Martelella endophytica: one gene and its partner. Each later gene encodes a partner of the first gene's protein in a complex. Links are inferred from orthologs where the notes say so. Each region holds a gene or a part of one and is shown on either strand. Other genes may lie near its edges.

What was found.
Region 2: the proteins of ccmE (region 1) and ccmB are in contact, whole or in part, in a solved structure (PDB 8CE8), measured with the Escherichia coli proteins. The link is inferred for Martelella endophytica from one-to-one orthologs.

What each region holds. Positions count from the first base shown.
Region 1 is NZ_CP010803.1:4,007,513-4,021,879, reverse strand. Bases 529-3,515 are described here. They hold ccmE (cytochrome c maturation protein CcmE), read left to right. Parts: upstream 529-1,792; coding sequence 1,793-2,239; downstream 2,240-3,515. Other genes in these bases: TM49_RS18510 (heme lyase CcmF/NrfE family subunit), read left to right, coding at 2,236-3,515; ccmI (c-type cytochrome biogenesis protein CcmI), read left to right, coding at 663-1,796; TM49_RS18525 (hypothetical protein), read left to right, coding at 529-546. Also shown: TM49_RS18530 (sensor histidine kinase), read left to right, coding at 1-6; more of TM49_RS18525, read left to right, coding at 130-528; more of TM49_RS18510, read left to right, coding at 3,516-4,230; TM49_RS18505 (cytochrome c-type biogenesis protein), read left to right, coding at 4,227-4,685; TM49_RS18500 (Do family serine endopeptidase), read left to right, coding at 4,791-6,332; TM49_RS18495 (response regulator transcription factor), read left to right, coding at 6,473-7,162; TM49_RS18490 (sensor histidine kinase), read left to right, coding at 7,172-8,596; TM49_RS18485 (bifunctional [glutamine synthetase] adenylyltransferase/[glutamine synthetase]-adenylyl-L-tyrosine phosphorylase), read left to right, coding at 8,674-11,631; glmM (phosphoglucosamine mutase), read left to right, coding at 11,783-13,141; TM49_RS18475 (motility associated factor glycosyltransferase family protein), read right to left, coding at 13,231-13,971; TM49_RS18470 (outer membrane protein), read right to left, coding at 14,144-14,367. UniProt on the Escherichia coli protein: Heme chaperone required for the biogenesis of c-type cytochromes. Transiently binds heme delivered by CcmC and transfers the heme to apo-cytochromes in a process facilitated by CcmF and CcmH.
Region 2 is NZ_CP010803.1:121,835-136,173, forward strand. What follows is about bases 6,587-9,545. They hold ccmB (heme exporter protein CcmB), read left to right. Parts: upstream 6,587-7,715; coding sequence 7,716-8,375; downstream 8,376-9,545. Other genes in these bases: acnA (aconitate hydratase AcnA), read right to left, coding at 6,587-6,790; ccmA (heme ABC exporter ATP-binding protein CcmA), read left to right, coding at 7,051-7,713; TM49_RS00590 (heme ABC transporter permease), read left to right, coding at 8,414-9,184; ccmD (heme exporter protein CcmD), read left to right, coding at 9,184-9,348; TM49_RS00600 (DsbE family thiol:disulfide interchange protein), read left to right, coding at 9,345-9,545. Outside these bases: TM49_RS00555 (peptidoglycan-binding protein), read right to left, coding at 1-868; TM49_RS00560 (DUF1223 domain-containing protein), read right to left, coding at 1,027-1,755; TM49_RS00565 (exopolysaccharide biosynthesis protein), read right to left, coding at 1,936-2,535; TM49_RS00570 (Gfo/Idh/MocA family protein), read right to left, coding at 2,652-3,740; more of acnA, read right to left, coding at 4,097-6,586; more of TM49_RS00600, read left to right, coding at 9,546-9,926; TM49_RS00605 (YitT family protein), read right to left, coding at 9,933-10,568; TM49_RS00610 (hypothetical protein), read right to left, coding at 10,675-10,980; TM49_RS00615 (class I SAM-dependent methyltransferase), read right to left, coding at 11,085-12,026; TM49_RS00620 (DUF6460 domain-containing protein), read left to right, coding at 12,213-12,479; TM49_RS00625 (CAP domain-containing protein), read left to right, coding at 12,476-12,979; TM49_RS00630 (quinone-dependent dihydroorotate dehydrogenase), read right to left, coding at 12,980-14,056; TM49_RS00635 (DUF952 domain-containing protein), read right to left, coding at 14,056-14,339. UniProt on the Escherichia coli protein: Required for the export of heme to the periplasm for the biogenesis of c-type cytochromes.

The DNA of each region.
Region 1 (14,367 bases):
GGCTAGAAGGGCCTTCCAGCAAAGGCGGTTTTGGACCGATGGAGCGAATTGTGGCCACAATCGCGCCCTAGCTGTGGTCGTGGTTGCAGGTTCAAGAAAAGATACCAATCCGCACGACGGAAACGACATTTGAGGACGAAGGTGAAGCGCAATACCGTACTAATCGCCACGATGCTGCTCGTCTCCGGCTGTTCCACGACGAGCATACCCGTTCCCCAACTCGGCGGTGAACGCGTCGCACAGCCCGTGCAGGTCTCGACGCTCGGAACTGGTCTCGTTGGCCGAGCGGGCGTCGCCTTGTCGCCGGGCGATGCGGCCAGCGCGCTTCGTGCAGAGCAATACGCGCTGGCCTCCGCGCCATCCGGGGAAGAGGTCAGCTGGCAGGGCAGCAAGTCAAAGGGCACGGTCGTCGCCGCCAGTCCCTACAAGGTGGGGGACCAGAATTGCCGTCAATACACGCAGCGCGTCTATGTCGGCGGCAGCGAGTATACCGGTCGGGGGGCAGCCTGCCGCGATGCCAGCGGCAATTGGAGTCTCTTGAACTAAGGAACATACTGACGATTGTCAGGCCTTTTGGTCGATCGTCTCATTTTCGCGTGATTTCAGCCGGCTAGGTGATCAATACGGTTGGAAATTGCTGTCCGCTGCAGTACGAAAGTGCCATGTTTTTTGCCGCGATAGCCATTGTTTTGCTGCTGGCTGCCGTTATTGCGGCGGCGCTTCCGCTTTTGCTCGGCATCCGCGGACGTTCTGACGATTCGGCCGCAAGCGGGGAAACCGTCTACCGCGATCAGCTGCGGGAGCTGGAGCGAGAGCGGGCCGAAGGGCTGATCGAGGCGGACACCTACGAGGCGGCACGGGCCGAGGTGGGGCGAAGGCTCCTGGCGGCTGGGTCGGACAAGCACGATGGCAAGCAAAAAAGCGATGCGAGCCGTTCGAAGTGGAGCCTGGTCATCGCCGTTGCAGCCGTGTTCGTGTGTGCGGGTCTTGCCTATCCCTATTTTGGATCGCCGGGCATGTCGGATCAGCCTTTGGCTGCGCGGCTTTCGGCGGACCAACCCGAACTCTCGGTTCTGGTCGCACGAGTCGAGCAGCATCTTGCTTCCAATCCCGATGACGCCCGCGGATGGGATGTCATTGCTCCCGTCTATTTCCGCCAAGGTCGATTTGGCGAAGCCCGCGAGGCCTATGCCAATGCCATACGCTTGACCGGGCCAAGTCCTGACAGGCTCGTGGGGCTTGGCGAGGCCATGGTCCGGCAGTCTTCTGGCATCGTGGCCGATGAGGCGCTGGAGGTGTTTCGACAAGCCGCTGCTGGAGACGGTGGCGACGACCGCGCTTCGTTCTTCGTGGCGCTTGCCGCGGAACAGAGTGGCGATAACGCCGATGCGCTTCGTCAGTTCTCCCAGTTGGCCGCACGATTCCCAGAAGGCGCGCCGATGCGCGACCTGATCAATCAGCACATTTCTGCCAACCGGAACGCTGTCGCAAACGCAGGCGTGGTCGGCAACGGGCCTGACCAACAGACGATCGATGCGGCTGCCTCGCTTTCCGAAAGCGAGCGTGGTGACATGGTTCGCGGAATGGTGAGCGGCCTCGCCGATCGGCTTGCGGCCAACCCTGACGACATAGATGGATGGATGCAGCTCGTCCGGTCCTATGCCGTACTCGGCGATAAAGCGGCCGCTGGCGAAGCGGTCGACCGGGCGACGGCCTTTTTCGGCGAAGGTAGCGAACCGGCCGACAGGCTTGCCGCCCTTGCCTCGGCATTGCAGCTGGAGGCGACAAGCCCATGAAGCGTAAACAGAAACGCCTGGTGGTGATCGGTGTTGGGGTAGGCGTTGTCGCTGCAGCCGTCTTGCTCGTCATGTTTGCCCTGAGTCGCAGCGTCTCCTACTTCTACATGCCGTCCGACCTTGCGACGACGCCGGTGGCGCCGGGCACGCGGATCCGGCTGGGCGGCCTGGTTGAAGAAGGCTCGGTGCGACGCTCTGAAGGGCGGAATGTCGCGTTCGCCGTCACCGATGGCGGCGGTACAGTCGAGGTTCGCTATCAGGGCATCTTGCCCGATCTCTTCCGCGAAGGGCAGGGCGTCGTAACCGAAGGCCGGTTCGGTCCCGACGACAGCGTGTTCCTGGCCGACTCGGTGCTGGCGAAACACGATGAGAACTACATGCCGAAAGAGGTCGCCGACCGGTTGAAGCATGACGGCGTATGGGAGGGGGAAGAAACGCAATGATCGTCGAACTCGGGCTCTTCGCAATGATCCTTGCCTTCGCTGCGGCGCTGGTAACGGCAGTGATACCGTTTCTCGGCGCCCGCCGCGGCAATGTCCAGATGATGGCTGTCGGCACGAGCGGCTCGCTGACGGTGTTCGGACTGGTGGCCTTCTCCTTCGCCGTCCTCATCCGCGCCCATCTGACCTCCGATTTCTCCGTCCGGAACGTCTGGGAGAACTCGCATTCGTTGATGCCGCTGCTCTACAAGTTTACCGGCGTCTGGGGTAATCACGAAGGCTCAATGATGCTGTGGCTGCTGATCCTGACGCTGTTCAGCGCCCTGGTCGCGGCCTTTGGGCGAAATCTACCCGAGGTGCTGCGCGCCAATGTGCTGTCTGTGCAGGCGCTGATTGCGGTCGCCTTTCTGCTCTTCATTCTGCTGACGTCGAACCCTTTCCTCAGATTGTCGCCGGCGCCGGGGGAGGGACGCGAGCTCAATCCCATCCTTCAGGATGTCGGCCTCGCCATCCATCCGCCGCTGCTCTATCTCGGCTATGTCGGCTTCTCCGTCTGTTTCTCCTTTGCCGTTGCCGCCCTTGTGAGCGGGCGTATCGATGCGGCCTGGGCTCGCTGGGTGCGGCCATGGGCTCTGCTTGCCTGGCTGTTCCTCACGGCCGGTATCGCGATGGGCTCCTACTGGGCCTATTACGAACTCGGCTGGGGCGGTTGGTGGTTCTGGGATCCTGTCGAAAACGCCTCCTTCATGCCGTGGCTGGCGGGGACCGCGCTTCTGCATTCGGCGCTTGTTATGGAAAAACGCGAAGCGCTGAAGATATGGACGATCCTGCTCTCGATCCTCACCTTCTCGCTTTCGCTTCTCGGCACCTTCCTGGTTCGCTCCGGTGTCCTCACTTCGGTGCATGCCTTCGCGACCGATCCATCCCGCGGCGTCTTCATTCTTGCAATACTGGCCTTCTTCATCGGCGGCTCGCTGGCACTTTTTGCGTGGCGGGCGCCATTGCTGAAGGCTGGCGGCCTGTTTTCGCCGATCTCGCGCGAGGGCGCTCTTGTTTTCAACAATCTGATCCTGACGGTTTCGGCAGGAACGGTGCTTGTCGGAACACTCTACCCATTGCTGCTTGAAACGCTGACCGGCGACAAGATCTCGGTCGGTCCGCCTTTCTTCAATCTCACCTTCGGCTCGCTCATGGTGCCGCTGCTGCTAGCTGTGCCCTTCGGGCCGATGCTTTCATGGAAGCGCGGCGACCTGAAGGCTGCCGCCGAACGGCTGATCGCCGCGGCGATCGTCGCGCTCGTGCTTGCGGCCGCCTTCCTTTATTATCATTCGGGTGGCCCGGTGCTCGCCATATTGGCCGTTGCACTTGCGTTTTTCCTGATGGGGGGGGCGGTCAGCGATATCTGCTTCCGCGCCGGTTTCGGACGTGTGCCTCTTTCTAAGGCGATCCCCCGGCTCAAGGGCCTGCCGCGTTCCGCGTTCGGAACGGCTCTGGCCCATTTCGGCATCGGCGTGACCCTGCTTGGGATCGTTGCCGTTACCCTCTACGAGACGGAAACCGTGCTGGAGATGACACCGGGGATGACGGTGGAGGCGGGCGGTTACAGCGTGCGCTTTGATGGCATGCGCGACGTCCGCGGGCCAAACTATATCGACAGTGAAGGTCGCTTTACGATCAGCCGAGAGGGGTCGGATCGGGGCAGCGTCGTCTCAGCAAAACGTGTCTTCCTCGCAAGCAACATGCCCACGACGGAGGCCGGCATTCGCACGTTTGGCCTTAGCCAGCTTTATATCTCCCTCGGTGACCCCGCGCCTGACGGTGCCTTTGTGGTGCGCGTCTGGTGGAAGCCATTTATCCTTTGCATCTGGTTGGGTGGTGTCTTCATGGCAGTCGGCGGTGTTGTTTCGCTCAGCGATCGTCGCCTGAGGATCGGTGCTCCGGCCCGCCGCCACAGAGCTGCTGCGGTGCAACCCAGTCCAGGGGCTGCAGAATGACCCGGTTTCTCCTCATCCTCTTCCTGCTCTTGCCGTTCACACCCGCCTTCGCCGTCAATCCGGATGAAGTGCTGGACGACCCGGCCCTTGAGGCTCGTGCTCGCACGCTTTCAGCTGAATTGCGCTGCATGGTCTGCCAGAATCAGTCGATCGACGATTCCAATGCCGATCTCGCCCGTGACCTTCGCCTCCTCGTGCGCGAAAGGCTCGAGGCTGGCGACAGCGACGAGGCCGTGCTGGACTATGTAGTCTCCCGCTACGGCGAATTCGTGCTGCTGAGGCCGCGTTTCTCCCCGCATACTTGGATATTATGGGGCGCTCCCTTTATTCTGGTCGTCGCTGGCGGATTAGCGTTGTGGCGACTTTCGGCACGTCGCAGGGCGCCTGATCGGCCGCTTTCCGAAGCCGAGGAGCGCCGTCTGGAAAAGCTGCTGTCGGAAAAAACTGAGAATTAACAATCCGTCATAAAGCGGACAGTGTTCTGTAATGTCGGCCTCCCTATATTCCCCTCATACGATTTGAAACCCCGCTTCAAAAATCGACATGAGAGGAAAATTTCGATGCTCGACTCTTCCGTTGGACAAGGAAAACTCAAACCCATGCTGAAGGCCTCGGCAGCCGCCGGGCTTGCCGCCGTGCTGTTTTCGGCGACCCTCCCTGTCGCCATCCCCCAGGCGCTTGCCGATCCGGTCGAAGTTGAGGCACCGGCTGTTCCGGGCTTCGGTGATGTGGTTGCGGCCGTCTCTCCGGCCGTCGTTTCCGTGGTCGTGGAAAGCGACGCCGAACCGGTGGCCCAGCAGGATAACGGTTTCGGCTTCGGTTTTGGTGGCCGCGGCTTCGACAACCTGCCGGATGACCATCCGTTGAAGCGCTTCTTCCGTGACTTCGGAGCGCCCGAGCAGCCGACTCCCCCGCCACAGGCCCATAAGGGGCGTCCGCGTCCGGTTGCGCAGGGCTCCGGCTTCTTCGTCTCCGGTGACGGCTACCTCGTCACCAACAATCACGTGGTCAAGGAAGGCGACGCCTTCTCCGTCCTGATGGATGATGGCACCGAGTATGATGCCAAGCTCGTCGGCACGGACCCGCGGACGGACCTCGCCGTCCTGAAGGTCGATGCAGATCGCGAGTTCACCTATGTGAAGTTCGCCGATGATGAAAGGGTTCGAGTCGGTGACTGGGTGGTTGCCGTCGGCAACCCGTTCGGACTCGGTGGCACGGTTACCGCCGGCATCGTCTCGGCGCTCGGTCGCGACATTTCCTCCGGTCCCTATGACGACTACATCCAGATCGATGCGGCTGTGAACCACGGCAATTCGGGCGGCCCCGATTTCAATCTCAACGGTGAAGTCGTCGGCATCAACACGGCGATCTTCTCGCCGTCGGGCGGCAATGTCGGCATCGCCTTTGCCATTCCGGCTCATCTTGCCCAGGACGTCGTCAACGACCTGATTCAGGATGGTTCCGTTGAGCGCGGTTGGCTCGGTGTTCGTATCCAGCCGGTGACCGAGGACATCGCCGAATCGATTGGTCTCGCCAAGCCGGAAGGCGCGATGATTTCCGAGCCGACCAGCGACAGCCCCGGTGCCAAGGCCGGTCTTAAGCAGGGCGACGTCATCACCGCCGTGAATGGCGACGTGATCAAGGATGCCCGTTCGTTGTCTCGCACCATCGGCATGATGGAGCCCGGCCAGGACGTCGAGCTTTCGGTATGGCGCGATGGCAAGTCGCAGACCATCAACGTCAAGCTCGGCGAGTTCCCGAATGACGACCAGTTGGCAGCCGCAACGCCGGGCATGCCGCAGGGTGCTCCAGCCGAGAGCGCGCTGATGAAGCGGCTCGGAATCGAGGTCGCGCCTGCAGATGATGGCGCCGGCGTGACCGTGACGGCCGTTGATCCCGACTCCGATGCGGCAGTGAAGGGCCTTGCTGAAGGTCAGAAGATCCTCAGCGTCAACAACCAGACTGTTGCCTCGGCCGACGACATCATCAAGCAGGTTGACGATGCGGCCGGCAAGGGTCGCTCGCAGGCCCTGTTCCAGGTCGAGACCGACAACGGCAGCATGTTCACCGCGCTTCCGACCGAGCCCGACGACCAGGGCTGATCGAAGCTGACTTTAGGAGAAGGCGCAGGAGCTCTGGCTCTGCGCCTTTTTCTTTCCCGTTGGCCATGGAACGAACGGAGCCGCACATGCTTCCCGATGACAAAGGACAAGCTGCTTGTCACGCCGCTGGCAAAGGCGATATGGTCGCCAGCATGCGTATTTTGGTGATCGAAGACGACCTGGAGGCGGCGGCCTACCTGACCAAGGCCTTTCGCGAGGCGGGCATTGCCTGTGAGCATGCCGGCGATGGCGAAAGCGGCCTGTTCATGGCCACGGAGAATGAATATGACGTACTGGTCGTCGACCGCATGCTGCCGCGGCGCGACGGGCTTTCCGTCATTTCCGCGCTGCGTGAACGCGGCACCCATACACCGGTTCTGATTCTCTCCGCCCTCGGGCAGGTCGACGATCGCGTCACCGGGCTCAGGGCTGGTGGTGACGACTACCTTCCCAAACCCTATGCCTTCAGCGAGCTTCTGGCGCGCGTCGAGGTGCTCGGCCGTCGAAAAGGCACGCCGGAACAGGATGTGCTCTACAAGGTCGGCGACCTCGAACTCGACCGTCTGGCCCACGAGGTTCGTCGTGCCGGACGCGAAATCACGCTGCAGCCGCGCGAATACCGGCTGCTCGAATATCTGATGAAGAATGCCGGACAGGTGGTGACCCGCACCATGCTGCTCGAGAACGTCTGGGACTATCACTTCGATCCCCAGACCAACGTCATCGACGTCCATGTTTCGCGACTTCGCTCGAAGATCGAGAAGGATTTCGACAAGCCGCTGCTCAAGACCATCCGCGGTTCCGGCTACATGATCAAGTACGATGCCTGACGGATTGTCATGAGGGATAGGCTTCGCCTGCTTTTCAAGTCGACCGCAGTGCGGCTTTCCGCCGTCTACATCGTGCTGTTCGGTCTCTGCGCTGCGGTCATGGTCTTCTACGTCATGGCCGTCTCGGAACGCCTCGTCATCCGTCAGATGCGCGAATCGCTCGATCGCGAAGTGTCGATGGCGCAGGCGACGTTTACCAGCGGCGGAATACGCCGACTCTTCAACGTGATCGAGCGTCGCGCCCAGCAGCCCGATGCCAATCTCTATGTCATCGCCAGCGAGCAGGGCGATATCCTTGCCAGCAATGTCGCTTCGCTCCAGCCCGGCGTGCTGAATCAGGCCGGCTGGATCAGCACGCCGTTCCGCTATGAGGGGTTTGCCGAGACCGGCGGCGGCCATCGCGCGATCGGCTATGTCATCGAGCTTGACGACGGAATCCGTCTGCTGATCGGTCGTGATCTCGGCGACCCGGAACGATTGCATATCGTCGTCAGGAAGGCCCTGTTGCTGGCCCTCACGATTATGGGAGTCGGCGCGCTCATCATCTGGTTCGCGATCGGTCGCAATGCGCTGAAGCGGATCGACAGGATGTCGGCCGCGAGCGGCAGGATCATGGCCGGCGACCTCAGCCAGAGACTGCCCGTTGCCGGCTCCGGCGATGAATTCGATCGCCTCTCCAATTCGCTGAACCTGATGCTCGACCGCATCGTCCGCCTCAATGAAGGCCTGCGTCAGGTCTCCGACAATATCGCCCACGATCTCAAGACGCCGCTTACGCGATTGCGCAACAAGGCTGCCGATGCGGCTGCGACAAACGATCCGGAGGTGCGCCGCGCCTCGCTCGAAGGCATCATTTCCGAATCGGACTTGCTGATCCGCACCTTCAACGCGCTGTTGATGATATCGCGGGTCGAGGCCGGTTCGGTCGCCGCCGAAATGTCGCCGGTCAGCCTTTCCGCCATTGTCGAGGATAGCGCAGAGCTCTACGGCCCTGTTGCCGAAGAGGCCGGTCTTGCGCTCGAATGCGCAATCGAGCCTGGTCTTTCGATCAACGGCAACCGGGAACTCATCGGACAGGCAATCTTCAATCTCCTCGACAATGCCATCAAATATGCCGTGGACGGTGACGGCGAGAAGGTCATCCGGCTTTCTCTCAGGAAGACCGGAAATGAGGCCGTCTTTACCGTCGCAGACAGCGGACCCGGCATTCCGCCGGAGCAGATCGACGAAGTGAAGAAGCGTTTTGTTCGTCTCGATGCCAGCCGTTCGAAGCCGGGTACGGGGCTCGGCCTGTCGCTGGTCGACGCGGTGACTGCCATGCATGGCGGCGTCTTCACCCTGGCACCTGCGCCGATTGCCGCCCCGCCTGCTACCGGCCTTGCGGCCATTCTCCGTTTTCCCATCGCCGAAAGCCAGACCCGTCCCGCCCGCTGATGCTTTATGCTGAGGCCGGGCGATGCTAAACGTTTCCTCGAAACAAAAGACGTTCCGGCAAAAAGGCGGAGGAAACGATGGACAGGTCTCAGTTGCGGCTCGGCGATTTTGCCGGCGAGCCCATCTTTCCGATGAGTGAAGACGGCGAGGCAGCGGCTCTTTCCGAGCTTGCCGCTCTTGTCTCGACCGGAGACGGCCTGCCGTCCTTCCTGAGCGATGCCGAGAACCGCCTGACCCGGTTTCTCGCTGCGGCAATGTCGCTCTCGCCGTTTCTCTCCGAAAACGCCCGCTCTCATCCGCCATTGCTCGCTGCCGTCGATCAGCCCGTGGTCCCGCAGATCGAGGCCGAGATCGAAGCCACGCGCGCCGACTGGCGTACTGACGGAACGACGGATGCAAGTCTCATGGTGCACCTGCGGCGTCGCAAGCGCCGTGTCGCGTTCCTGCTGGCGCTCGCAGACCTTGCTGGCATTCTGAAGCCGGATGAGATCACCGATCTTCTCAGCCGTTTCGCGTCTGCCGCTGTTGCCGCGACGATCGATCACCTGCTGAAGAGCGCTGGCGACGAGGGCAAGCTGAAGCTTTCCGATTCCGATGCTCCCTCGCGAGGGTCGGGTGTGGTCGTCCTCGGCATGGGCAAGCTCGGCGCCTCGGAACTCAACTATTCCTCAGACATCGACATCGTCGTCTTCTTCGATCCCGATGCCGCTATTATCCCCGATGCCTGGGAGGCGAGGGAACTCTTCCCGCGGCTGATGCGTCGTCTGGTTCGCATCCTGCAGGAGCGCACCGGCGATGGTTATGTCTTCCGCACCGATCTCCGCCTTCGCCCAGATCCCGGCTCGACCGCGCTGGCCATTCCTGTCGAGGCCGCGCTGCTCTACTATGAAGGGCGCGGCCAGAACTGGGAGCGGGCCGCCTATATCAAGGCGCGTCCGATTGCCGGCGATCTTGCGGCCGGCGAAGCCTTTCTTGCCGAGATGACCCCCTTCATCTTCCGGAAATACCTCGATTACGCCGCGATCGCCGATATCCATTCGATCAAGCGCCAGATTCATGCGCATAAGGGCTTCGGGCTGATCGCGGTCAATGGCCATAACGTCAAGCTTGGCCGCGGCGGCATCCGCGAGATCGAATTCTTCGTCCAGACCCAGCAGCTGATCGCCGGTGGACGCATGCCGCAACTGCGCTGCCGCCGCACGATCGATGCGCTTGAGGCGCTCTGCGCGGCTAACTGGATCGACCGGGCGACCGCCGATGAACTGACGGCGAGCTATTGGTTCCTGCGCAATGTCGAGCATCGCATCCAGATGGTCCGCGATGAACAGAGCCACGTTCTGCCGGAAGATGACGCCGAACTCATCCGCATCGCGCGCATGTGCGGCTTCCGGTCGATCGCTGATTTCTCGAAGGCGTTACTAAACGCCCTGAAGACCGTCGAGAAGCGTTACGCTCGGCTGTTCGAGCGCGAGATCACGCTGTCCGACGAGGCCGGCAATCTGGTCTTCACCGGCGAGGACGATGATCCCGGTACGCTCGAGACCCTGCGTCGGCTCGGCTTTCAACGGCCGGAGGATATTTCGCGGGTCATCCGTGCCTGGCATTACGGGCGCTACCGTGCGACGCAGTCCGCCAAGGCGCGGCAGCGGCTGACGGAACTGATGCCTGCCTTGCTGAAGGCCTTCGGTGAAAGCCGCCGTGCGGATGAGGCGATCCTGCGCTTTGATCGCTTTCTCGCCGGTCTGCCGGCCGGTATCCAGCTCTTTTCGCTGCTACAGAACAACCTGAATGTCATGCGGCTCTTCGTCGAGATCATGTCTTCGGCGCCGCGTCTGGCGGAAATCATCGCAGCTCGCGCCCATATCGTCGATGGTATGCTCGACCCGGCTCTCCTCACCGACATCCCCACCCGCAGCTATCTCGCAGACCACCTCGACGCCTTCATGACCGGCGCCGAGCTCTACGAGGAACGGCTGGATCGCCTGCGCATCTTTGCCGCCGAGCAACGCTTTCTGATCGGCATCAGGCTGATGACCGGCGCGATCTCCGGCTTTGCTGCCGGGCGGGCGCTGACGACGCTCGCAAGCCTTGTCATCAGCGAGGCGCTTGATGGCGTGCTTGCCGAGATGGAGGAGGCTTATGGCAAGGTCGAGGGCCAGCGCGTCGCCGTGCTCGCCATGGGCAAGCTCGGCAGCGCCGAGCTGACCGCCGGCTCGGATGTCGACGTCATCGTTCTCTATGATTGCGACGATCCGCTCGGGATGTCTTCCGGCCCCAAACAGCTCGACGTGCCGCGCTATTTCGCCCGCCTCACCCAACGGCTTGTCGCCGCCCTGAGCGCGCCGACGGCCGAGGGCGTGCTTTATGAGGTCGACATGCGGCTGCGGCCCTCCGGCAATGCCGGGCCGCTCGCCACGCGTATTGCAGCCTTCGAGAAATATCAGATGAACGAGGCCTGGACCTGGGAGCACATGGCGCTCTCGCGGGCCCATCCGCTCTGCGGCGATGCCTCGCTGATGCGGGAGACCGGCGCGATCATCGATGCCGTTCTCGCCAAACCGCGCGATCGGGAGAAGCTGGCCCACGACATCGCCGACATGCGTGCGCGGATCGAGCGCGACAAGCCGCCGAAGAGCTCCTGGGACCTGAAGCTCGTGCCGGGTGGCCTCATCGACATCGAATTCATCGCCCAGTATTGCCATCTCGCCGGTGGCGTCACCCGGTGCGGTGGCGAGGAAGTGTTGACCACCGACGATGTGCTCGTCCGGTTCGGTCCTGCGCTGATGGGCGAGGGCGATATCGAGGCATGCCGCAAGGCGCTGGAGCTTTATACCAACATCGCCCAGCTCACCCGTGCCTGCATCAACGATGGCTTCGAACCCGAGAACGCGCCGGCCGGCCTGCTGGAACGCGTGCTCCGACTGGCGGATAGCCCAGATGTTGCAACGCTCGAGGCGCTGATGGCCGATCTCGGCGCCGACGTCCGGGCCGTCTTCCGCCGCACGGTCGGCGAGGGCGGTGATGGCGACATGTAGGGTGCCCGGACACGGTCGGCCCCGGTAACGTCGTATTAGCGTTGTTGATGTTATTTTAAGTGTCTTGGCACGTATTTTCTGCCAAGAGGCCCATGGGGGACCACGACAACAGACGAGCGGCGCGACCTTCGCGACGCTGAAGAGGAACGCAATGGCACGCAAATATTTCGGAACCGATGGTATCCGCGGACAGTCCAACACCTTTCCGATGACCCCGGACCTCGCCATGCGGGTCGGTATCGCCGTCGGCACGATCTTCCGTCGCAACGATCATGCCCACCGCGTCGTCATCGGCAAGGACACGCGGCTTTCCGGCTACATGCTGGAGAATGCCCTGGTTGCCGGCTTCACTGCCGCAGGCCTCAATGTCTACCTGCTCGGCCCGATCCCGACCCCAGCCGTTGCGATGCTGACGCGCTCGCTGCGCGCCGATGTCGGTGTGATGATCTCCGCCTCCCACAACCCCTATGCCGATAACGGCATCAAGCTCTTCGGCCCCGATGGCTACAAGATGTCGGACGATATCGAGGCGCGTATCGAGGCGCTCGTCGACCGCGAGGACTTCTATCCCCAGCTCGCCAGCGCCAACGAGATCGGCCGCGCGAGCCGCGTGGACGGCGACATTTACCGTTACATCGAATTCGTCAAGCGCACGCTGCCCCGCGATGTCACGCTTCATGGTCTGAGGGTCGTCATCGATTGCGCCAACGGTGCCGCCTACAAGGCCGCGCCGACGGCGCTCTGGGAACTCGGCGCCGATGTCTTCACCATCGGTACCGAACCGAACGGCCTCAACATCAACAAGGAGTGCGGCTCGACCTATCCGAAGACGCTTCAGGAAAAGGTACATGAAGTCCGCGCCGATATCGGCATCGCGCTTGATGGCGACGCCGACCGCGTCATCATCGTCGACGAGAAGGGCAATATCATCGACGGCGACCAGCTCATGGCTGTCATCGTCGGTAATATGGTCGAGGAGGGCGCGCTGAAAGGCAATGGTCTCGTTGCCACCGTCATGTCCAATCTCGGCCTCGAACGGCACCTGAATGGCATGGGCCTCGACCTGGTGCGCACCAAGGTCGGCGACCGCTATGTCGTCGAGCACATGCGCGAGCACGGCTATAACGTCGGCGGCGAGCAGTCCGGTCACATTGTGCTGTCCGATTTCGGCACCACCGGCGACGGTCTCGTCGCGGCGCTTCAGGTGCTCGCTGCGGTAAAGCGCGCCGGCAAGCCGGTGAGCGAGGTCTGCCAGCTGTTCGATCCGGTGCCCCAGCTTCTGCGCAATGTCCGTATTGCCGCCGGCGCAGCACCGCTTAACGACAGCAATGTCAAGAAGGCGATTGCCGATGCCGAGGCCGAACTCAAGGGCCGCGGACGCCTCGTCATCCGCCCGTCGGGTACAGAGCCGCTGATCCGGGTGATGGCCGAGGGTGATGACCCCGCTCAGGTCGAGCGCGTCGTCGCTGGCCTCATCGACGTCATATCGAATGTCAGGGATGCTGCCTGAAGGCTCGCCTGAGGGCGGGCTGCATGATGCTGCTCGTCCCGGCAGGCGTGTGACGGCGACGCCCGTTGCTTCCGAAAATTTCAGACTGATCAGGCTCGGAACAGGCTTTCGAAATCCGCCCGCTCAAGGCTGTCGAGCTTGCCGCCGATCCCTGCGTTGACGATCGACTGGCCGTTTCTCCGAGCCTTCCGGTCGAGCAGTGCAAAGGCGCGATTGGTGCTTTCGACCATCTTTATCTCGTTTCGACGCGCCGCCCTTTCTTCCTTTGAAATCGCATAGGCATAAGGGGCAGGGGACTGGTAGTCGAGGTCGCAGCCGATGATCAGGATCTGCCGGTATCCGAGCCAGAGTGCAATCTGGGCTGCCGAAAGCAGAACCGTCTGACCGCCTGGCACGCTGATCCAGGGCCGCCGCGTCAGACCGCGCTTCAGCGTGCCGCCGCGCGCGCCGGAAAACCAGACGATATCGGCGTCGTCGACAAAAGCCTGGTCAAGTTTCGGCCGAAGCTCGTCGTTAAGGAAATAACGGCCGGCATCGATGCCCGGTCTGCCGTTTGCATAACCGTCGGGAACGCGCGCATCCGACGCGATGTAGAAGGGATGGCTGCGCTCTCGGACCCAGTCGATTCGTTCGGCAAGATTGCAGAGGAAATAGTCTTCGGCCGCGAGACGATCGAGGTCCATGCCGCGCAATGACGGACCGTTGCCGACAAGGAACACCCGGTCGCGACGGACATCATCGGCGACCGCCCCAAAGGCAGCGCGGCGATCCTTGTGATACAGCCTGTGGCGCAGATATTCTCTTGTGAAGGAAAGCCCGGCCCGCAGCATTATGTCGGTCCGATATGCCGGCGGTAGGTTCCGGCGGCACTCCGGCCGGGCCGTTCTATCAAAAATTCCATCATGACCCATTGTGGCTTGTTGCTCTGCCCCCGGGGCATGCCTTTGCCGGACAGTCATAGCGGCTGCGCCCGCCCTGTCAAATCATGCAAGCCCCGTGCGGTCAGAACTTGTAGCCCATGCCCACGAGAACGCGGTTCTGGCTCGATGTGACGCTGAAATCCTCATCGAAGCCGAAGGGGTGGTCGACCTTGGGGAAGTATGAGTAGCGATATTCCAGCCGGCCGAAGAGATTGTCGGTGAAGGCGTATTCTGCGCCGGCGCCGACCGTCCACCCGTTGAAGGCCGTGTTATCAGTGTCGATGTTGCCCATCGGCCCGCTCGCCT
Region 2 (14,339 bases), 3.9 Mb from region 1 along the record:
CGGCAAGCGCATTGCCGAGTTCGCCGAGCCGCGTCTCCATCCGCTCGACCGCAGGATCGCGCACCGCTTCGTTCTGGCGGCGGCCAATGCGTTCGAGATTGCGGTCGATATCGCCGATGCGTCGCTCGATGGCCGTGACCTGGCCATCAAGCCTCTTGGAGGAGGCCGGAAGCCGCGTGCATAGCGTCTCCATCGCCTGCGCCAGCGTCGAAAGACGCTCTTCGATTTCCTCCAGATGTTCGCGACTGTCGCCGGCAGCAAGGCCGCGCTTGATGTCGTCGAGCCCCTTGGCGAGGCTTGCGAGATCACCATCGAGACGGGCGGGATCGAGGCCTTCGAGCTGGCGTTCGATACCATCGAACCGGCCCTCCAGCCGCTCGATGCTCTTGGCGTCGGCAAGGCCGCGCAGCATGGTCTGCAGGTTCGAGAACTCCGCCATAAGGCGACTGTCATCATCGGCCGCGGCATTGGCGACCAGCCAATCTATACCCTCGGAGATGCGCAGCAGTTCGCCGCGCGTCTCGGCATCGACCTCACGCGTATCGGTCTGCCGATCGATATGGGACAGCATGTCGTGAAGGCTGGCGAGCTCGTCGCGCAGGCTTGCGGTAAAATCCTCGCGCAGGCTGGAGCGCAGGTCGCGCAGCGTGCGGCTGATGTCGCGCAGTTCGGCATCCATGCGGGCCGAGCCGGCAGCCTGCGGAGCCGCGGCGCGTTCCGCTCCCGGAAGCGGCGGAAGACGGCGGCTCGGAGCGCGTGCCTCCATCAGGTCGCCGAGACGTGATTCCAGTCCCTCGATCGTGCGGTTGAGCGCGTCGAGAGAGGGGCGCCCTCCCGTTTCGTCCTGCATCCTGCGCGCTTCAGCCATCCGCTTGCCTCACCGATAGGGTTTTGCGGTCGCTGGCAGCATCTGCGAGAAGCAGGCGCGCAGGACCGCAGTCATGCGCAAGAGCATTGTCCGATTATGGTAAATAAGTTGTTAACCGGATGACAAAGTCCGGCCACAATCCGGCCGCGAGCGACGCTTCAGCCGTTCTTCGCCGTCATCAGCGTTGCGCCGAGAATGGGGCCCGGATTGCCCCTGGCATCCGTCGATTGCAGCAGGATGGCGCAGCCATCGCTTTTCTTCGGCTCCAGCACACGGGCGGGCAGCGCAATGCTTTTTGCTTCGCCATGCCACATGCCGACCGTCTGCACATCGGTGACGATGTTGCGGTAGTCGATGGTCTTGCCCTTGTTCTCGCCGTCCTTGATCTCGACCTGCTGGCGGGAATTGAAATAGACCACAAGCACATCGGCCTTGCCGCTGCCGGCGCCGATATTGATCTGAACCTCGTCGCCCTCCATGCCGATGTCGATGGGCACGCTAAGACCGTCGCCCTTGGCTTTCATGGCTTCGAGCGACTGGTGCAGCTTCGTCGAACTGGTACCGACCATCTCGCTGCGACCGTTCAGCACCGCCTGCGGCGTGTAGACGCCGGATCGGCCCATCGCGGCCCCGTAATCGTACTGGCGTTTGGTATTCTCCGGGCTCGACATCTGATCGGTCCAGCCGAGATAGTTCCAGTAGTCGACATGATAGGCGAGCACGATGACATCACCCTCATCGACAAGTGTCGCGGCCGCCTTGTCGGCCGGCGGGCAGGACGAGCACCCCTGCGATGTGAACAGCTCGATGACGCCGAGCGGGTTCTTCAACGCGCCGGCCTGAGCGCTACCAAGCGCAAGGCCCGCCAAAAGCGCGCCCAGTATCATCGTCTGCTTCAGCACTGCCTGAACCTTTATCTGCGAGCCGGAAAAGGCCCGTCTGGAAACCAGCGCAATCTAGCGCCATCCGGCTTCAATCGAAAGTCACGATGGGGTGAAAATCCGCGGCGAAAAGCGTGATGCCGCTTATGCGGGCCGGGACGGTCGGGCCCTTCTGGCGGGCGGCCTTCAAAACAGCACGGTCTGCCCGAACCATAGCCCCCCAGCGATCGGAAAGAGCGCCAGCAGCGCGAAGATGCCATCGCGGGTCAGCATCGAGTAGGCCATCAATACCACGGCAGCGCCGAGAAAGGCGGAGGCGAAAGGCACGATCTCGAACAGCGGCATGCCCGCCCCCGCAAGCACGCAGGCAAGCGGCAGAAGCCGGACAAGCGGCGGACGGAAGAGGAAAGTCAGTCGCTGGCGGGAATAGCGATCAACAAAACGCGTGACGGGCAGGATCTTCTTCATCGCGCTCTCCGCCTTGTCGCTGCCAATGCTGCGATTGCGGATGAATCCGGGCAGCCAGATATTGTCACGCCCAAGCACCCTCTGCGCGGCAATCAGTACGATCATGATGCCGAAGAGCGATGACAATCCGGGCACGCCGCCGAGCGGCGAGACCACCAGCAGTGCGGGCAGGATCAGCAATGGCACGAATGATGTCGCGCCGAAGGTCTTCATCATGTCATTGACCGAGACCTCCTGTCCATCGGCCGATTTCAGCGCCTCGCGGGTGATGCCTGTCAGTGAATGTTCATCGTTCTTGTCGCCTTGAGCCAAATCCATTCCTTTGCTTGCGGTGCCTGATGCGGTCGAAACCGGCGGAATGACTGTAACCCTAACGTGTCCCTTTGAAAGGGTCGTGACGGATCTTCCAGGAATCATACACGTTGCGGCACGCTTCAGAGAGTCGCAGGCCTGCTCCACGGCTGGCTTGTCGTGGTGACGGGCTTCCCCGTCGCCGCCGCGGCATCCATCGCCTCAGCCAGATAACAATCCTGTGCGGCCTCGGCGAAGCTGTAGGACGAGCGGCCCTCCTCGACATAGCGCCGCATGTTGGCAAGGCAGGTCGCGACCGCGATCTCGTCGTCGGTCATCGACGGGCCGGGGAATGGGTTTTCGTAAACCCACCGCCCGCCGGCCATGATGCCCGCATGATGATAGCCCTCGAAATTAACGAAATGGCCCTTGTCCATGCGCCTGAGCTCGACGGACATCGGCGTCTTCTCGTCGATCAGGTAATCGGCGCGCTCCGGCGTCACCTCGCCGCGTTCGCCGCGCACGGTGATGCGGGCCGCGCGGATGCGGCTCCTGTGCTGGCCATCGGCGAAATCATAAAGCCCGACCTTGTCACCGAAATCGAAGGTGGCAACGGTCTGGGCCGCCGGGATCACTTCGTAGCGTTCGGGCCCGCCATAGCGTCCCGGTCCCTTCACCACCGGCAGCGAGAAAGCGTTCGCCGTCACCGTGGCATTCTCGAAGCCGATGCCGAGCAGTTTCCGCATGACGCTGACGCCGTGATAGGTCTGCATGATCGAAACATGCGCATAGCGCGGAGTGCCGATCAGCCCGTCATCAATGAGCGTCCGCATGGCAGAGAGCGTCGGATGCAGGAAATATTGCTCGGCGACCTCGATCCGCGCACCGGCTTCGACCAGCCTTTGAAGCTGCAACAGTCCATCAAGATCGGCCGCCGCCGGCGTTTCGGCCAGCACCGGCATCGCATGCGCCGCAAGCTCCGAAATGCGTGCGACGATCTCTTCCTTGCGCACGGAAACGACCACGAATTCCGGACGGGTCGCGGCCAGCAGTTCATCGACCGCGGCGAAGACCGGCACATTCCATCGCTCCGCAAGCGCCGCCCGCCCGTCGGCATCGCGACCGCTGACGATGCCGGCCACGGCGAAATGCTCAGGAAGATAAACCGCTGCCCGCAGAAAAAATTCGGCCCGCCAGCCGGAGCCAATGACGGCAAAAGGTATGGGCGACATGCTGGTTTCCTCCCGATGCTATGCACGTGAAGACATGGCCTAGACGCTATTCGACCAAGGGACAAGCCGCCTTGCGCAACACAGCAACCAATCTCCCCCTTGAGGGGGAGATGTCGCGAGAGCGACAGAGAGGGGTTTGGGGCATAAGCCGCACTCTCCGTGCTCTCGGAAAGGGTTCACCCCTCTCTGCCCCTGTCGGGGCATCTCTCCCTCAGGGGGAGAGATCAGCTTCTAGGAGGCCTCGGGATACTTCTATGCCTGCCTGAGCCCGGTTCAATACCAAGCTCAACAAACACAAAAGCCGGGCAGCTTTGGCTGCCCGGCTTCAAATCTCACATCAGTGACGAACGAACCTCTTAGTCGGTCAGGTCGCGCAGAACGGTCTGCAGGATGCCGCCATTGTTGACGTAGGTGAGCTCGTCGAGCGTATCGATGCGGCAGAGGATCGGAATGTCCTTCACCGTACCGTCGGCAAAGGTGACCTTGGCGATCTTGTGCTCGCGCGGCTTGACGTCGGCAAGACCTTCGATGGTGACGGTCTCGTCGCCCTTCAGGCCGAGGCTTTCCCAGCTGGCGCCGTTTTCGAAGGTGAACGGGATGACGCCCATGCCGACAAGGTTGGAGCGGTGGATACGCTCGTAGCTTTCGGCGATGACGGCGCGAACGCCCAAGAGGTTGGTGCCCTTGGCCGCCCAGTCGCGCGAGGAGCCGTTGCCGTATTCGCCACCGGCGAAGATGACCAGCGGAACGCCTTCCTTCTTGTATTCCATGGCGGCGTCGAAGATCGACATCTCTTCCTTGGACGGATAGTGGATGGTGTAGCCACCTTCCTTGCCGTTCGGGCCGAGCATGTGGTTGCGGATGCGGATATTGGCAAAGGTGCCGCGCATCATCACTTCGTGGTTGCCGCGACGGGTGCCGTACTGGTTGAAGTCGGCAACCGAGACGCCGTGAGCGATGAGATATTCACCGGCAGGCGACTGTGCCTTGATCGAACCGGCCGGAGAAATGTGGTCGGTGGTGATCTTGTCGCCGAAAAGACCGAGAACGCGAGCGCCCTCGATATCCTTCACACCGGCCGGCTCCTTGGTCATGCCAACGAAGTAGGGCGGGTTCTGGACATAGGTCGAATTATCGTCCCAGGCATAGGTCTGGCCATCGGGAACCTGAACAGCCTGCCAGTTTTCGTCGCCCTTGAAGACGTCGGCATACTTGGTCTCATAGAGTTCGCGGGTGACGTATTTCTCGATCGTCTCCTGAACTTCCTTGGCCGACGGCCAGATGTCCTTCAGGTAGACCGGGTTGCCATCCTTGTCCTCACCAAGCGGCTCCGAGGTCAGGTCCTTGGTGACCGTGCCGGCAAGCGCATGGGCGACAACCAGCGGCGGAGAGGCCAGGTAGTTTGCCTGAACGTCCGGCGAAATGCGGCCTTCGAAGTTGCGGTTACCGGAGAGAACGCCGGCAGCAATCAGGCCCTTGTCATTGATGGTCTTGGAAACCGGGGCCGGCAGCGGACCGGAGTTGCCGATGCAGGTGGTGCAGCCGAAACCGACGAGGTTGAAGCCGAGCGCATCAAGGTCCTTCTGCAGACCGGCCTTTTCGAGGTATTCGGCAACGACCTGCGATCCGGGTGCAAGCGAGGTCTTCACCCACGGCTTGGACTTCAGGCCCTTGGCAACGGCGTTGCGGGCAAGAAGGCCGGCAGCGATCAGCACGGACGGGTTCGAGGTGTTGGTGCACGACGTGATGGCGGCAATGGCGACATCGCCGTGGCCGAGATCGTAATCCGTGCCTTCAACCTTGTAACGCTTGCCGAGCTCGGAAGCGTCCTTCTTGTACATGGAAGACAGCGCCTCGGCATAACCGGAAGCGATATTTTCCAGCGCGATGCGGCCTTCCGGACGCTTCGGGCCAGCCATGGACGGGACAACGTCGCCGAGGTCGAGTTCGAGCGTATCGGTGAAGACCAGATCTTCGCCGTCGCCTTCGCGGAACATGCCCTGTGCCTTCGAATAGGCTTCGACAAGGGCGATACGGTCCTTGGTGCGGCCCGACATGTCGAGGTAGCGAAGCGTCTCGGTATCAACCGGGAAGAAGCCGCAGGTGGCGCCGTATTCCGGACCCATATTGCCGATGGTGGCGCGGTCGGCGAGCGTCATGTTGTCGAGGCCGTGGCCGTAGAACTCGACGAACTTGGAGACAACGCCCTTCTTGCGCAGCATCTGAACGACGGTCAGAACCAGGTCGGTCGCGGTCACGCCTTCCTTCAGCTGGCCGGTGAGCTTGAAGCCGATGACCTCCGGCAGCAGCATGGAAACCGGCTGGCCGAGCATGGCCGCTTCGGCTTCGATACCGCCAACGCCCCAACCGAGAACGCCAAGACCGTTGATCATGGTGGTGTGGCTGTCGGTGCCGACGCAGGTGTCGGGATAGGCGATTTCAGAACCGTCTTCTTCCTTGGTCCAGACGGTCTGGCCAAGGTATTCGAGGTTCACCTGGTGACAGATGCCGGTGCCGGGCGGAACGACGCGGAAGTTCTTGAACGCCTGCTGGCCCCACTTCAGGAAGCGGTAACGTTCGCCGTTGCGCTTGTATTCCAGCTCGACGTTGTTGGCGAAGGCCTGGGGCGTGCCGAATTCGTCGACAATGACCGAGTGGTCGATGACGAGGTCGACGGGAACCAGCGGATTGATCTTTTCCGGGTCGCCGCCGAGGTTGACGATACCATCACGCATCGCAGCGAGGTCGACAACGGCGGGAACGCCGGTGAAGTCCTGCATCAGCACGCGGGCCGGACGGTAGGCGATTTCGGCGCCGGCGGTGCCCTTGTCCGTCAGCCACTTGGCGACAGCAAGAATGTCGTCTTTGGTGACCGAACGGCCATCTTCGTTGCGCAGAAGATTTTCGAGAAGCACCTTCATCGAGAAGGGAAGCTTGGAGACGCCCGAAAGGCCGTTGGCCTCAGCCTTTGGCAGGCTGTAGTAGACGTACTCTTTTCCGTCCACATCAAGTGTGGAGCGACATTCGAAACTGTCGAGTGATTTAGCCACGGATAAAAACCCCGCTCATTCTGATTGGCCTAGACCAGCCGTGCGAACGCCTATGTACATACGACATCAGGATGCGGGTACGACCATTTCCGCTGTCCGCACGCGGGACAAAATGCCCCAGGTTCGGCTCAAGGATGTGAAACACGCCGGCCGCTGGCGTGGTTGCGGAACTTATAGATAGTTTCTAAGAAAGGTGCCAGATATCACGCGCTGAAAATTGAATTTTTTTAGGAATCGGTTTGAGTGAGGGGAATGGCGCTTTGGCTGGCAGTCGTGTGAACGCCGAAAACCTGTCCGTCCGCCGCGCCGATCGGCTGATCTTCAGCGGGCTTTCGTTCGTGCTGAAACAAGGGGAGAGCCTTGTTTTCACCGGGCCCAACGGCGCCGGCAAATCGACCGCGATACGCGCTGCCCTCGGCCTGTTGAGGCCAGAGACCGGAAGCGCCTGCTTCGAGGACGAGGCGGGACGCCATCCCTTGGGAGCAGCAAGCCACTATCTCGGACACCTGAATGCGATGAAGCGGGAATTGACGGTTGGCGAGAATCTCGCCTTCTGGCGTGACTTCATGGGGGACTACGAAGGGGGCGATTCTGTTTCGCTCGAGGACGCTGCTGACGCCGTCGGGCTTGCGGGCGCGCTCGATCTTCCCTTTGGCTATCTTTCCGCCGGCCAGAAGCGACGCCTGGCCTTCGCGCGGCTGCTTGTGGCCCATCGCCCGGTGTGGATGCTCGACGAGCCGACAGCCTCGCTCGATGTCGCATCCAAGGTGCTGATCGAAGATATCGTCAACCGGCATCTGGCCAAAGGCGGCATCGCCATCATCGCCACCCACGAGCCGCTCGCGCTTTCCAACTGCGGAGAGCTCGGCTTTTCCGGCCCTGTCGAGCTTGCCGCCGACCCCTTTCTGCCGGAGGGCGTCTGATCGTGCTGGCGCTTTATCTCAGGGACCTGAAGCTTGCGGTGCGTGCCGGCGGTGGAGCGCTGATCGGGCTTCTGTTCTTCTTCTCCGTCATTGCCGTCATTCCCTTTGCCGTCGGCCCCGACCTTGCACTGCTGTCGCGCATCGGCCCGGCCGTCTTGTGGATCGGAGCGCTGCTTGCAACGCTGATCGGGCTCGACCGGCTGTTTCAGGCCGAGCGGGAGGACGGCTCGCTCGATCTTCTGTTGATTCAGGACATGCCGCTTGTCGTCACCGTGCTGGTAAAGTGTCTCGCGCACTGGACGGCATCGGTGCTGCCCCTCGTGGCGCTGTCTCCTGTCATGGGGCTGATGCTGAATGTCGAGGCGCGGGCGCTCGGCGCAGCGGCGCTGACGCTGCTCGCGGGCTCCCCGGCCATCACCTTTATCGGCGCAGCCGGTGCCGCGATTGCCGTGTCGCTGCCGCGCGGCGGCCTGCTTGTGCCGGTGCTGGTGCTGCCGCTCGCCGTGCCGGTGCTGATCTTCGGTGTCAGCGCCACCTATGCGGCGGTCACCGACCCGCAACCGTTTCTGCCGCCATTTCTGATCCTGGTGGCATTGATGCTGTTTTTTGCGGTCATCGGCCCCCTCGCCGCGGCCGCGGCCTTGCGTCAGGCGGCGGATTGAGCGACATCCTTGGGGCAAGGGAAGAAACCATGAGCACGATGAACGGAACCAGAGGCGGCATGATTTCGGGGCTTGCAAACCCGACACGGTTTCTTGCGCTTGTCGGCCGGGTGGTGCCGGTGCTTGCGGGCATCACGGCCGTGCTCTTCATCATTGGCCTGTGGCTCGCCTTCACCACCGAGGGCGACTACCAGCAGGGCGACACCGTTCGCATCATGTATATCCACGTACCCGCCGCCTGGCTTGCCATGATGTGCTACATGGTGATGGCGGCCGCGGCCCTTGGCACGCTGGTCTGGCGCCATCCGCTGGCAGATGTCGCGCACAAGGCGGCCGCCCCCATCGGCGCTGCCTTCACCTTTCTGGCACTGGTCACCGGCTCGCTCTGGGGCAAGCCGATGTGGGGCGCCTGGTGGGTCTGGGATGCGCGGCTGACCTCGGTACTGGTGCTGTTCCTGATGTATCTCGGCATCATCGCGCTGCATCGCGCCATCGACGAACCCGCCCGCGCCGCCAGGCTTGCCGCGATCCTGATCCTCGTCGGCGTCGTCAACATCCCGATCATCAAGTTTTCCGTCGACTGGTGGAACACGCTACATCAGCCGGCAAGCGTGCTGCGGATCGGCGGCCCCACCATTGACCCGGAATTCCTCTGGCCGCTTCTGGTGATGGCTTTCGCTTATACTTTCGCCTTCTTCACCATGCATTTTGCCGCCATGCGAAACGAGATCCTGAGGCGGCGTGTCTCCGCAATGCGCAAGGTCGCGGCAAGCCGCATCGGTGCCGGCACGGTCGAAAGGGTAAGCTGATGGATCACGCCCCCTTCATTCTCGCCGCATATGGCATAACCGCACTGGTCTTTGCCAGCCTTGTTATCTGGCTCATCGCCGACGGCCGCATCCAGAGGCACAAGCTTGAGGCACTCGAGAAAGCCGGGGTCTCCCGTCGCAGCACCGGACGGCCGCAGGCATGACCACTGACAAGCATGAAGAGACGCCGGCGAATGGCCGCCGCTACGCTTTCGCCGCCATTCCGCTCATCGTCGTCATCGGACTTTTCGGCATCTTCGGCTGGCAGATCCTGTTTGGCCGCGACCCGTCGGAAATCCCCTCCGTGCTGATCGGCAAGCAGGCGCCGCCGATCGACCTTCCCGCGCTTCCCGGCAGCGAACGCCCGGCGCTGACCGATGCCGAGATCGCCGGCAAGCTGACGCTGGTCAACGTCTTCGCCTCGTGGTGCGTGCCGTGCCGGCAGGAGCACCCTTTTCTGCTGGAGCTTTCGAAGAACCCGGCGGTCCATCTGGTCGGCATCAATTACAAGGACAAGTCCGACAACGCCCTTCGCTTTCTTGGCGAACTCGGCAATCCCTATGCCGCGATCGGTGTCGACGCCCGTGGCGCCGAGGCGATCGACTGGGGCGTCTATGGTATTCCCGAGACCTTCCTCGTCTCCCCCGAGGGCACCATCCTCTACAAGAAGATCGGTCCGATCGATGCCGCCTCCTATGCGCGCGAAATCCTGCCGGAGATCAGCCGCGCGGCCGGCCGCTGAAGCAGGCTACATCGCGATATAGCGGTCGCGGCGATGGTTGACGGCGAGGATGAGGTTGATGACGACGGCGCCCGCGATCGAACAGGCAATGATGAAGGGCGAGGCGACGAAGAAGGACAGCACCAGCACCATGCCATCAAGGCCGAGCTGCACATAGCCTGCCTTCCAGCCGAGGCGATCCTGCAGGTAGAGCGCCAGAATGCCGAAGCCGCCGAGGCTGGCGCTGTGGCGGAAGAAGATCAGGAGCGCCGTACCGACCAGCGTTCCGCCGAAAAACCCCGCCGCCAGCGGATGGGTTTCCCCAATGGTCAGAAACTGCGGAACGATGCCGGTCAGCGCCGAGGTCAGCGCGACGGAGACGAAGGTCTTGAGCGTGAAGGCGAGGCCGAGCCGGCGCCAGGCGAAATAATAGAACGGCAGGTTGACGAGAAAGAAGGCAAAGCCGAAGCCAATCCCCGTGGAATAGACCAGCAGGAAGGCAAGCCCCGCCGTGCCGCCGGTCAGCAACCCTCCAGCCTTCAGCACCAGAACGCCGAGCGTGGCGAGCATGGCACCGGTGATGATGCCCTGCGCATCCTCGAGCAGCGAATGGCTTTCGGAGGTGGAGTTGAGGATGCCGCGGAGAAACCTGTTTTCTGACACGTGATGCTGTTTCCGTGATGTCGAGGCCGGCCGCCGGATACAAGGAGGCCGGAGCGCTGTCGCGCCCCGGCCAGTCATCACTCAAAATCATGTGCACGTCAAATGGTCAGACGACGTCATCCTGGTTGACGCGACCGCCCTCGCCTTCCCAGTTGAGAATGCGTCGGGTCTCGCCCTCGGTGAACTTGAGACGCAGCCCCGCCCCGCCTTCCTTGTCCTCAGGCAGGAAGATGACGCCGAGCGCCTCCAGCGTCGTTCCGATCTTCTCGCGCATGGCCTCACCAAGGTCGCCGGTCCCCTCCTCGAAGGCCGCGATCTGGTCTTCGGCAAGGCCGCTCTCCTGCGACAGGGCGGAACGGTCGATATGGGCGAGAATGCGGGCCGCATGGCAAAGTTCGGGTGTGATGTTCATGTCTGCCTCCTTTGAGGTTTCCGACGCATCGCGCGCAGCGGCGCGGAGATGCGTGCGGATCAATTTCATGAACAACGCAGTTTGCTGCGGCGAGGTTCCCCGGTTCAGCCGTTCCGGGCGGCGAGAAACAGGATGCCCGGCACTGGTTCGCCGGCGTCCTTGCGCAGCGTGGTTTGGCGCTCGGCCCTAAGCACGAAGCCATGCGCGGCTAGCAGACGGCCGACATAGGCGGCGGAATGGGCATAGCGAAGCGACGGCAGCAGCGTGAAATCGGCGCCAGCACCGCCGTCCTCCACGGAAAACAGGAACAGCCCGTCATTCGCGATCAGCGCCTTGACGTTCTCGAACAGGCTGCCGAGCGCGCCGAGATACATCAGCACATCGGCGGCGACCACAAGGTCGGCGCGATGGCGCCCCAGACTTTCGCCGAAAAGCCCGCTCTCTTCAGGCGCGAGCAGCAGGTCGGCCTGTGCAAGCAGGTCGTAGTGCCCCTTCTCCTCGGCCTTCTGCAGCATGTTCTGCGACAGGTCGAAGCCTTCCAGCCGGTCGGCCCGTCCGGTCAACACCTCGCCGGAAAGCCCCGTACCGCAGCCGAGATCGACGGCCAGGGGGAAGTGACGGCTCCCTTCCGTTTCGGCAAGGAGGGCTGCAAGCCGCTCCGGCGCGCTGTAATCGAGCCGCTCCGTCAGGGCCTCGTCGAAATGTTCGGCATAGGAATCAAACAGCGCCTCGACATAGCGTCCCGGCGGATGGGCGGGAACGCGCGCAGCGCCCAGCACGGCCAGCTTCAGCCGCGCGGCGAAGATGTCTTCCGCATCGAGCTTTTCCAGCACTTCCAGCGTGGCGATGGCGCCATCGACGTCACCGGCATGTTCCTGGTAGGCAGAGAGCATGGCGAGCCCGGCCGGCCATTCCGGAACAAGCGAAAGCGCCTGTTCCATGAGATCGGCAGCGGCGGCAAAATCGCCGGCCTCATCCAGCATGCGCGCATAATCGGCACGCCGATCGGCGATGAGGTCGCCGGAGGAGAAGAAAGTCATGTTCATGATGTGTCGACCGGGAGAATGGACTGAGCGCCAATGCTGCCTTTTGCCGGGAAAAGCAAGCGGAATGTTTACGGCCCATCTTGCCAATCGCCGCGCCCGTCGCCACCTTGCGGCGGAACAACCATGAATGCGCCGCATTGCGCATCTATCGCCCGCGATAGTCGGGGCCTCGGACGGGAGAGCGGTATGGGCAATGAAGTGAACAGGTTTCTGGGCGGCACGGTCGTCGGAACCATCGTCAGGCTGCTGGTGGTGTCGCTGGTCGTCGGCTTCATCCTGTCAGCACTCGGCATTCATCCGCTCGACCTCTGGTACGGCGTCATCGATTTCTTCCGCAACATCTGGCAGCGCGGTTTCGCCGCCCTTGGCGAAGTCGGCCACTATTTCGTGCTCGGCGCCATCATCGTGGTACCGATCTTCCTGATCATCCGCATATTGAGCTATCGCCGTTGACCACCATTCCCTTTCGTACCGGCCGCAGGGCGTTTGCCGTCGGTCTCCTCGCCGTCGGGCTTTCAGCCTGCAGCATCAGCCTTTTCGGCGGCAGTGGCATGCCTTCCGGCGATGTCGACGCCGAGGGCATGACATCGACCTTCCTGCCCTGGGTCAACGATCTGCGCAAAAGCCGTGGCCTGCCGCCCGTTTCATATTCGCGCAGCTGCGAGGCCGCGGCCATCGACCAGGCAAGCCGCATGGCGCTCGCCGGCAAGATGAACCACATCACCGGTCCGGAGAGCGTTTATAATCGCTTCAAGCGCATGAACCTGACGCTGCCGGCGGCGGAAAACATCGCCATGCAGCAGCGCACTCCAGAGCGCGCCTTCCAGGCCTGGGTGAACTCGCCGAAGCATCTGGAAAACATGCTCGGCCCTTATGCGCACGTCGGCGTGGCGATGGCGACGAGCCCGAAATCGGGCAACACGCCGTTCTGGTCGATGTGCCTCAGCCAGTAGTCAGAACGGCTTTCTCGCCCATTCCTCGACGCTGCTGTCGCGCAATTGCGCAAGCGATGAAACGCCCATCCGCTCCATCGCCGTGACCATGGCCTTGAGGCTCGCCTCGACAAGGTCGAAACCTTCATAGACCATGCCGGAATAGATCTGCACCAGATCGGCACCGGCGCGGATCTTTTCTGCGGCCCGTTCGCCGGTCGAGACGCCGCCGACGCCGATGATCACCGCCTCCGGTCCGAGACGCTGGCGCATACGCGCGAGAAGCGCGGTCGACCGCTCGAAGAGCGGCGCGCCGGAGAGGCCGCCGGCCTCACCCGCCTGCCTCTGATCGACAAGCCCGTCACGCGCGAGCGTCGTGTTCGAGACGATCACGCCGTCCAGCGTGCTCGCCCGGATCTCCGCGACGATATCGTCCAGCCCCTCTTCCGTCAGGTCGGGAGCGATCTTCAGGAAGACCGGCGTGCCGGTTGCCGCCTTCTCGCGTTCCTCGGCAATGGCGCCCAGCAGGCGCGCAAGCTGTTCGCGTGCCTGCAGGTTGCGCAGGCCCGGCGTGTTCGGCGAGGAGATGTTGACGGCAAGGTAATCGGCCCTCGCGGCAAAGCGGGCGACGCCGGCGGCATAGTCGGCGATCCGGTCGTCGCTATCCTTGTTGGCACCGATATTGACGCCGACGATGCCCTGCTTGCGGCGGGCATCGAGCCGCGCGGCCAGCGCATCATGGCCTTCATTGTTGAAGCCCATGCGGTTGATCACCGCTTCATCCTTCACCAACCGGAACAGGCGGGGTTTCGGACTGCCCGGCTGCGGGCGCGGCGTCACCGTGCCGACCTCGACATGGCCGAAACCGAGCTTCACCAACCCGTCGATCGCCTCGCCGTTCTTGTCGAGACCCGCGGCCACACCCAGCGGATTGCGAAACGACAGGCCGGCGGCCCGTATCGCGAGCCGCTTGTCATCGGCATGGCGCGCGCGCGGCAAGAGACCGCTGGCGATCCCCTTCAGCGTCAGCCCATGGGCAATTTCGGGATCGAGCGCAAACACCGCCGGACGAGCGGCGCATTTGAACAGGTTGACCATCAGAGCAGCCCCGCAAAATCGTGAAACCCGTCATCCTTCAGCGGCAATGGCTTCTGCCAGAGGACCGCGGAAAGCGGCAGCGGCGCGTAAAGATGTGGGAACAGCGCACCGCCGCGCGACGGCTCGAATTTCAGCGACGCGCCAAGCGCGCCGGCATCAACTGCGACCAGAACCAGATCGCCTGCCCCGGCAAAGTGCTTCGCCGCGGTCTCCTCGACCTGCGCGGCCGTCGAGAAATGGATGAAGCCATCGGCCCGGTCGATCTCGGCGCCGGCATAGACGC